2 regions of the Aeromonas sp. 130281 genome follow, and region 2 is predicted to be linked to the other one. Evidence: predicted binding sites of a transcription regulator. Region 2 holds the regulator's gene; the other holds the start of a gene.
The links. The regulator LexA, encoded in region 2, represses DNA repair genes until DNA is damaged. The targets are predictions, from matches to a motif close to ANCTGTNTNNNNANACAGNT.
Positions count from the first base shown of each region.

Region 1: a site for LexA is predicted at 2,029-2,048, ahead of ruvA (Holliday junction branch migration protein RuvA). Genes of this name have one in related genera too.

Region 1 is NZ_JBWVQS010000013.1:53,333-57,755, forward strand. It holds gene AC1IN8_RS20285 (proline--tRNA ligase) at 121-1,845, opposite strand; gene ruvA (Holliday junction branch migration protein RuvA) at 2,102-2,716, shown strand; gene ruvB (Holliday junction branch migration DNA helicase RuvB) at 2,792-3,802, shown strand.
Region 2 is NZ_JBWVQS010000015.1:22,815-27,237, reverse strand. It holds gene AC1IN8_RS20755 (SCO family protein) at 1-583, opposite strand, end outside; gene AC1IN8_RS20750 (hypothetical protein) at 798-1,007, opposite strand; gene lexA (transcriptional repressor LexA) at 1,467-2,093, opposite strand; gene plsB (glycerol-3-phosphate 1-O-acyltransferase PlsB) at 2,298-4,423, shown strand, end outside.

The DNA.
Region 1 (4,423 bases), on a different contig from region 2:
TCATTGGTTCACGCTGGAGACGCATTTTTGTGCATCATGGCTGAAAGCCATATAAAAAGCCCCGAGTGCCGTGGCACTCGGGGCTTTCTTATGAAAAGCGAAAGGTGGTGTCGGCGGTTATCAGCGACCCAGCTTGGCCTTGAGCATGGCGATGATGTCTTTGATCGCCACTTCCTGCTTCTCGCCGGTGCGGCGGCACTTGTACTCCACCACGCCGTTGTCCAGACCGCGATCGCCGATGACGATGGCGTGCGGCACACCGATCAGCTCCATGTCGGCGAACATCACGCCCGGACGCTCCTTGCGGTCGTCGAACAGGACGTCCACACCGGCGGCCTTCAGCTCGGCGTAGAACTGCTGCGCCTGCTCGGCCACGCGCTCGGACTTGTGCATGTTCATCGGCACGATTGCCACTTCGAACGGGGCTATGGCCTCCGGCCAGATGATGCCGTACTGGTCGTTGTTCTGCTCGATGGCGGCGGCCACCAGGCGGGAAACCCCGATACCGTAGCAACCCATCTCCATGGTGACGGACTTGCCGCCCTCGTTCAGCACGCTCGCCTTCATGGCTTCGGAGTACTTGGTACCCAGCTGGAAGATGTGGCCCACTTCGATGCCGCGCTTGAGCAGCAGCTTGCCCTGGCCGCAGGGGCTGGGGTCGCCTTCCACCACGTTGCGCAGGTCGGCAACTTCATAGGTAGCGATATCGCGATCCCAGTTGGCACCGGTCAGGTGGAAGCCGGTCTCGTTGGCGCCGCAAACAAAATCGCTCAGATGGGCGGCGCTGCGATCGACGATGATGCGACCGGCAAAGCCGACCGGGCCTATGGAGCCTGCATCGCAACCGGCGGCAGCTTTAATCTGCTCGTCGTTGGCGAAGGTGAGCGGGTTGGCAACACCCGGCAGCTTCTCGGCCTTGATTTCGTTCAGCTCGTGGTCGCCACGCAGTACCAGGGCGATGACCGCCTGCTTGCCGTGCTCGTCCGCTTCGGCCAGTACCAGCAGGGTCTTGGCGATGGCGGTCGGCGCCACGGCCAGGAAAGCGGCAACCTCGTCGATGGTGTGAACGGCCGGGGTGGCAACCTTGGTCAGGGCTGCGGTGGCGGCGGCGCGCTCACCGGCTGGTGCCAACGCTTCGGCCATCTCGATGTTGGCGGCGTAATCTGATGTATCGGAGAAGGCGATCAGGTCTTCACCGCTCTCGGCCAGCACCTGGAATTCGTGGGAGCCGGTGCCACCGATGGAGCCGGTGTCGGCCTGCACCGGGCGGAAGTTCAGCCCCATGCGGGTGAAGGCGGCGCAGTAGGCTGCGTGCATCTTCTCGTAGGTCTCGATCAGCGAGGCCTTGTCGATGTGGAAGGAGTAGGCATCCTTCATCAGGAACTCGCGGCCGCGCATCACGCCGAAACGGGGACGCACCTCGTCGCGGAACTTGGTCTGGATCTGGTACAGATTCAGCGGCAGCTGCTTGTAGCTGTTCACTTCGTAACGGACCAGGGCGGTGATCACCTCTTCGTGGGTCGGGCCCAGCACGAAGGGACGGTTGTGACGGTCGGTCAGGCGGCACAGCTCGGGGCCGTAGTCATCCCAGCGGCCGGACTCCTGCCACAGCTCGGCGGGTTGCACCACCGGCATGGAAACTTCGATGGCACCAGCATTGTTCATCTCTTCGCGAACAATGTTCTCGATCTTTTTCAGTACCCGCAGACCGGTTGGCAGCCAGGCATACATGCCGGAGGCCAGTTTACGGATCATGCCGGCGCGCAGCATCAGCTGGTGGCTGATGACTTCAGCGTCGGAGGGGGTTTCCTTGAGAGTGGAAAGCAGATATTGGCTGGTACGCATCGCGGTAGACCTTCGCTAGTTCGGGCCCTTGGCCCTGGAAAATTTCAAGTGCGGAATTTTAACAGGCCGAGCCCCGTGGCCCAAGGGCTAAATTCAGCCAGGCAGGGGGGAAGGGCCGCGCTGGCGCAGGCCTTGTCCCCCCGGGCAGGGGAGGGGGAGCGGCAGATCGCGGGACAAGGCCTATGCTGGATACTTATCCAGTTATTCTTTATGCTATGACCCAATTTGCAAGAGTCTGCGTGGCGAGGAAGAGAACATGATCGGTCGCTTGAGAGGCGTCATCATCGAGAAACAACCCCCTGAGGTGCTGATCGAAGTGGGGGGCCTGGGCTATGAAGTGCACATGCCCATGAGCTGCTTCTATGATCTGCCGGAACTGGGGAAGGAAGCTGTCATTCACACCCACTTCGTGGTGCGCGAAGATGCCCAGCTGCTCTATGGCTTCAACCACAAGCAGGAGCGGGCGCTGTTTCGCGAGCTGATCAAGACCAACGGGGTCGGCCCCAAGCTGGCGCTGGCCATCCTCTCCGGCATGACGGCCACCCAGTTCGTGATGAGCGTCGAGCGCGAGGAGATAAGCTCCCTGGTCAAGTTGCCCGGTGTGGGCAAGAAGACCGCCGAGCGGCTGGTGGTGGAGATGAAAGACCGCCTCAAGGGCTGGGTCAGCCACGATCTCTTCTCCCCTGCCGCCATCAGCCTGCCCGCCCAGGAGAGCCAGCTGCGCGCCCCCGATGCCAGCGAAGAGGCGGCCAGCGCCCTGGTGGCGCTCGGTTACAAGCCGCAGCAGGCGAGCCAGATCGTGGCCAAGGTGGCCAGCGAGGGCATGTCGGTGGAAGCCATCATCCGTGAATCCCTGCGCAGCCTGGTGTGAGGATGACAATGAAGCAAGCGGACCATCCCGGGTCACTGGACTGTGACCGCGGGGATGCAGAGCGTGAGGTAGTGCATGATTGAAGCGGATCGTCTCATCTCGGCCGGTGCCGCCCGCGAGGACGAGGTCATCGATAGGGCCATCCGGCCCAGGAAGCTGGCGGATTACACCGGGCAGGATCACGTCTGCGACCAGATGGAGATCTTCATCGAGGCCGCCCGCCAGCGCGGGGAGGCCCTCGATCATCTGCTGATCTTCGGCCCGCCCGGGCTTGGCAAGACCACGCTCGCGAATATCGTGGCCAACGAGATGGGGGTCAACATCAAGACCACCTCGGGCCCGGTGCTGGAGAAGGCCGGCGATCTCGCCGCCCTGCTCACCAACCTCGAACCGAACGATGTATTGTTCATCGACGAAATCCACCGCCTCAGCCCCGTGGTGGAGGAGGTGCTCTATCCGGCCATGGAGGATTACCAGCTCGACATCATGATAGGAGAGGGGCCTGCCGCCCGCTCCATCAAGCTCGATCTCCCTCCCTTCACCCTGATCGGGGCCACCACCCGGGCGGGCTCCCTGACCAGCCCGTTGCGTGACCGCTTCGGGATAGTCCAGCGCCTAGAGTTCTACAACGTCAAGGATCTCACCGACATCGTCTCCCGCAGCGCCCGCTGCCTCGGGCTCGACATGTCGGGGGACGGGGCGCTGGAGGTGGCTCGCCGCTCCCGGGGAACCCCGCGGATTGCTAACCGTCTGTTAAGACGGGTGCGGGATTTCGCCCAGGTGAAATCCGATGGTCGCATTGATGGACCCATAGCGGCCCGCGCCATGGACATGCTGGATGTGGACAACGAGGGGTTCGACTTCATGGACCGCAAGCTATTGTTGGCCGTCATCGACAAGTTTATGGGGGGGCCCGTGGGGCTCGACAACCTGGCCGCCGCCATAGGGGAAGAGAAGGACACCATAGAGGACGTGCTGGAGCCTTATCTGATCCAGCAAGGCTATCTGCAACGTACACCCAGAGGGCGGATCGCGACACCGAGAGCTTATGCGCACTTTGGCCTGCAACGGCCAGATGAGCAGTAAAAGCAGCCTTTTGAACGACAAACCGCCCCAAGGGCGGTTTTTTATTATCCGGGCAAAAAAAAGCCCACGGCGGATGCGGTGGGCAAAGACAATTCAGGATGGATGTTCACAGACAGTGAGTGCGTCTGCAGACCGGTCGGGAAAAAACAAAGGAGCCGTCGCGAGGCCTCAGAGTCGGTTCATTTGATAGAGTTGAACGAACGAAAGCTTGTAGTAACGGATGGTCTTGGCAACAAACTTTTTCATCATTAATCCCAACAAACAGGTTCGAAATGTTCATCGAATACGTACCGGGAACCCGGAATGACCGGCCTGTATCCAGAGGTGTGCCCTCACTGCGAGGCGCATTGTAGGAGCTCTTGCCGGGCCGGACAAACAAGAAAATCTATGTGTTTCGGATTAGATAAATTAATGACTTTGCGAGATGACTCTATCCGCATAAACATGTGTTTTTGTTGGTTTTAAATTGATTTCATGATGGCCTGCACCATTCTTGAAATATCGGATTGATAAGGGCTTGCCTGCTCATCTCGTCTATTTGTTTAACAGAATTGAAACTATTTTGACGAGAGTTAAAATTGATTTAAATCAAGTATTTACGGTTTAATGTTTTTTGTGAGC
Region 2 (4,423 bases):
TGGTCTGCATGTCCACATGAGGCACCTCACCCGGGGCCACCTTGGGACGGAACATGGCCACCAGCTTGCCCTCGGGGCTGATCAGCACGATCGAGGCCGAGTGGTCTATGAGGTAATCCTTGCGTTCGCTCTCCACGATGGAATAGACGAGGCCAAGGTTGCGCACCAGGGGGAAGAGGGCGCGGTGGGGGCCGGTCGCCGCCTTGAACTCCGGATGGAAGAAGGCGGTGTAGCTCTTGAGGCGAGCGCTGTCGTCCCGCTGGGGATCCGCCGAGACGAAGACCACCTGGCTGCTGGGCGAGATCTTCTTCAGATCCGGGTAGATGGAGCGCAGATCCGCCAGGGCGGTCGGGCAGACGTCGGGACAATAGGTGTAGCCGATAAACAGGAAGGTCCAGTGCCCCGCCAGATTGGCGGCGGTGAAGGGCTTCCCATCCCCATCCGTGAGGGTGAAGGGATTGATGTCGCGCCCTACCGGATAATAATCCGCCTGCGCAGGCAGGGAGGGTTGGCTCCAGTAATAAGCCGCCATTATGCTGCCGACGAAGAGCAACAACAGCAGGGAAAAACGTGGTTTAACCATATAAAACAGAACCTTGCTAGTTCAACCAGCCAGATGGCGGGGCCAATGAAGGGCTATTGTAACCCGCCAGGCCCCGTTTCTGCCTAGTCCCGAGTCCGGATCCCGGTCAGGAAAGGTCCCCATAGGGAGGAGACAACCACTATCTCCCGGCCATGGCGGGGATAAAGAAAAGCCCCACACCGGGTGGGGCTCACACACTGTTCGGGGGACTGGCTCAGGGTCGCAGTCTTCGCTGCCCCTGGGGGCGCCGGATAGTGGCGCGCAGCGGAATGACCGGGGCCGTCCAGGGGGCATCTGGCAAACCTATGTCGTGGTGGCGGCGGAACAGACGAACCAGGCGGACAATCTTGTCCTTGGGGCACCCCAGCCAGATGGTCCAGCCATCGCCCTTGTGATAGACCCAGAGCGCATAAAACCACGTCATCCGACTGCCCTTGATGAATCGGGTGATGGAGGATGCGGGGGTTGCGGTTGCGGCCGGACCCGGATCCCACGGCGAGCTTGAAGCCATACCTGTCCTCCTTGCTCAACAGGCCACGCCGACCAGTGTGACTGCCATCGGGAGGCAGACCAGGCACCGTCGCGTACTGACTGTATTGAGTCGTCCTGCTGCCTGACGACTCTCCCTGTCCCGCACCGCCCCAGCCGTGATGCATCCCTGCTACCCATGCTGACCTGGCGGCACACTCAAGGTCATGGCGATTATCCGGCCATGACACTGCGGGCCTTCTCAAAGGATATATCCGAAATGCACGATGCGTGGCGGTACTGTTTACGGTGGATCCGGGCGGCGGCAATGGCGGGGATCGGGGAGGAAAGGAGATCGGGGAAAACGCACAAACGAAGGGGCCTCCCGCAGGAGGCCCCTTGGCATGTTCGATGGCTACATCCAGTCGGCGTTGCGAATGACCCCGACCGCCAGCCCTTCGATGGTCAGATGCTGGCTGGAGAGATCCACCTCGATGGGGGAGAGCTCCTCGTTCTCCGGCAGCAGCCACACCTGGCTGCCCTTGCGCTGGAAGCGCTTGACGGTGACGTCTTCATCGAGACGCGCCACCACCACCTGACCGTTGCGCACCTCCTGGGTCTTGTGCACCGCCAGCAGATCCCCATCCATGATGCCGATGTTCTTCATGCTCATGCCCTGCACCCGCAACAGGAAGTCTGCCCGCGGGTGGAACAGGGCGGGATCCACCTGATAGTGGCTCTCGATGTGCTCCTGGGCCAGGATGGGCTCGCCGGCCGCGACCTTGCCGATGAGCGGCAGGCCGTTCTCTTCTGGCGCAGCCTCCTCTTCCTCGAGCAGCAGACGGATGCCGCGGGAGGTGCCGGGCATGATCTCGATGACCCCTTTCTTGGCCAGGGCCTTCAGATGTTCCTCGGCCGCATTGGCCGACTTGAAGCCAAGCTTCTGGGCGATCTCGGCGCGAGTCGGCGGCATGCCGGTCTCGCTCATGTTCGCCTTGATAAGCTCCAGCACTTCAGCCTGGCGGGGGGTAAGGGGTTTCATAGCATAGGCACCTGTCTTTTTATACAGCACACTGGCAGTATATACAGTGCTGTGGCCAAGGCAAGGCGTTGCTGATATTTGTCCCCACCTTGTCGCAAAAATCCCGCACCTTCTATCCTGAAAAGGCACTCATCCTACCTCTCGGCGACAAGCCGTCGGTGATTTGCTATGCTCACGCCGCATTTTTTTGGAGAGCAGACGCACATGTCCCTTGGACAGAACATTTCCAGAGCCATCCTGCAATGGCCGGTCAGTGGCTTGGTCAATCACAAGAGCCTGCCGGAAAATCCCATCACGGAGCTCAAGCTGGATCCGGCAAGACCCATAGTCTACGCCCTGAAAACCAGCTCGATCACCGACCTGATGACCCTGCAACAGTGCTGCGAGGATCTCGGCCTGCCCGGCCCCTTCACTCCGCTGGAACTGGGTGGCCAGCTGCTGCCGCGCTACGTCTGTCTGGATCGTCCGCCTCCCCTGTTTGGCACGCGCAACAAGCCGCTGCCCTTCCTGCAGGAGTTCCACCAGCTGCTGGACCTGCACAAGCAGGATCCCGAGCTGGATATCCAGGTGGTGCCCGTCACCCTGTTCTGGGGGCGCGCCCCCGGCCGGGAAGGCGAGGAAGCCTCCGGCTGGAACATCATCAGCAGCCTGGCCCCGAACCGGCTCAAGAAGGCGCTGATCGTGATCCTGAAAGGGCGCGAAAACCTGGTGCGCTTCTCACCGCCGCTCTCATTGCGCTACATGGCGGACAAGCACGGCACCGACGAGGCCATCGCCCACAAGCTGGCGCGGGTGGCCCGCACCCACTTCAGTCGCCAGCAACTGGCGGCCACCGGTCCCAAGCTGCCGAACCGCAACCTGCTGTTCAAGCAGTTGCTGGAGTCGAGCGTGATCCAGCAGGCCATCGAGGAAGAGGCCAGACGGGAGGGGATCAGCCTCGAAAAAGCCCAGAAGCGCGCCCATGGCTACATGGACGAGATCGCCTCCAACTTCTCCTACCGGCTGATCCGGCTCGGGGAGAGCTTCCTCGGCTGGCTGTGGAACAAGCTCTACCGCGGCCTCTCGGTCAACGGTGCCGAGCAGGTGCGCCAGCTCGCCCAGGAAGGGCACGAGATAGTCTACGTCCCCTGCCATCGCAGCCACATGGACTACCTGCTGCTCTCCTACGTCATCTATCACCAGGGCATGGTGCCGCCCCATATCGCGGCGGGCATCAACCTCAACTTCTGGCCGGCGGGCCCCATCTTCCGCCACGGCGGCGCCTTCTTCATCCGCCGCACCTTCAAGGGCAACCCGCTCTACAGCACGGTATTTCGTGAATACCTGAACCTGCTGTTTGCCAAGGGCTACTCGGTGGAGTTCTTCACCGAAGGGGGTCGCTCGCGCACCGGCCGCCTGCTGCCCCCCAAGACCGGCATGCTGGCCATGACGCTGCAGGCCATGATGCGCGGGCTGGACAGGCCGGTCACCCTGGTGCCCGTCTATCTGGGCTACGAGCACGTGATGGAGGTGAACACCTACCACAACGAGCTCAAGGGCAGCCGCAAGGAGAAGGAGAGCTTCCTGCAGGTGCTCGGCATACTGCGCAAGCTGCGCAACTATGGCCGGGGCTTCGTCAACTTCGGCGAACCGCTGACCCTCAACAGCTACCTCGGCGAGCACGTGCCGCACTGGAAGGAGAGCATTGGCCGGGAGGAGCGCCCCGAATGGATGGCCCCCACCGTCAACCAGCTGGCCGAGCTGCTGATGACCCGGATCAACGATGCCGCCGCCGTCAACGGCCTGACCCTGAGCGCCCTGGCGCTGCTGGCCGCCGAACGCCATGCCCTGACCCGGGACGAGCTGCAGGCCCAGATCAACACCTATCTGGACCTGCTCAAGCAGGTGCCCTACAGCCCCCAGAGCACCATGCCGGACGAGGATGCCAGGACACTGCTGGATCAGGCCATGGAGCTCAACAAGTTCGAGGTGAGCGAGGACAAGCTGGGGCAGATCATCAGCCTCGATCGCTATCAGGCGATCCTGCTGACCTACTACCGCAACAACATACTCCACCTGTTCGCCCTGCCCTCCCTGGTGGCGGCCCTGATCGAGCGCTGCGAAGGGATCTCCCGCGGCGAGATCGTCGCCCGCTGCATCGACATCTACCCGCTGCTCAAGACAGAGCTGTTCCTGCGCTACGAAGAGGACGAGCTGCCGGAGCTGGTCGATGCCCTGCTGGCCGAGCTGCAACGCCAGAAGCTGATCGAGGCGCGCGACGGCGGCTACTGGGTCAATCCGGGCAACCAGATGCGCCTGCTGCTGCTGGCCGAGAGCATTCAGGAGACGCT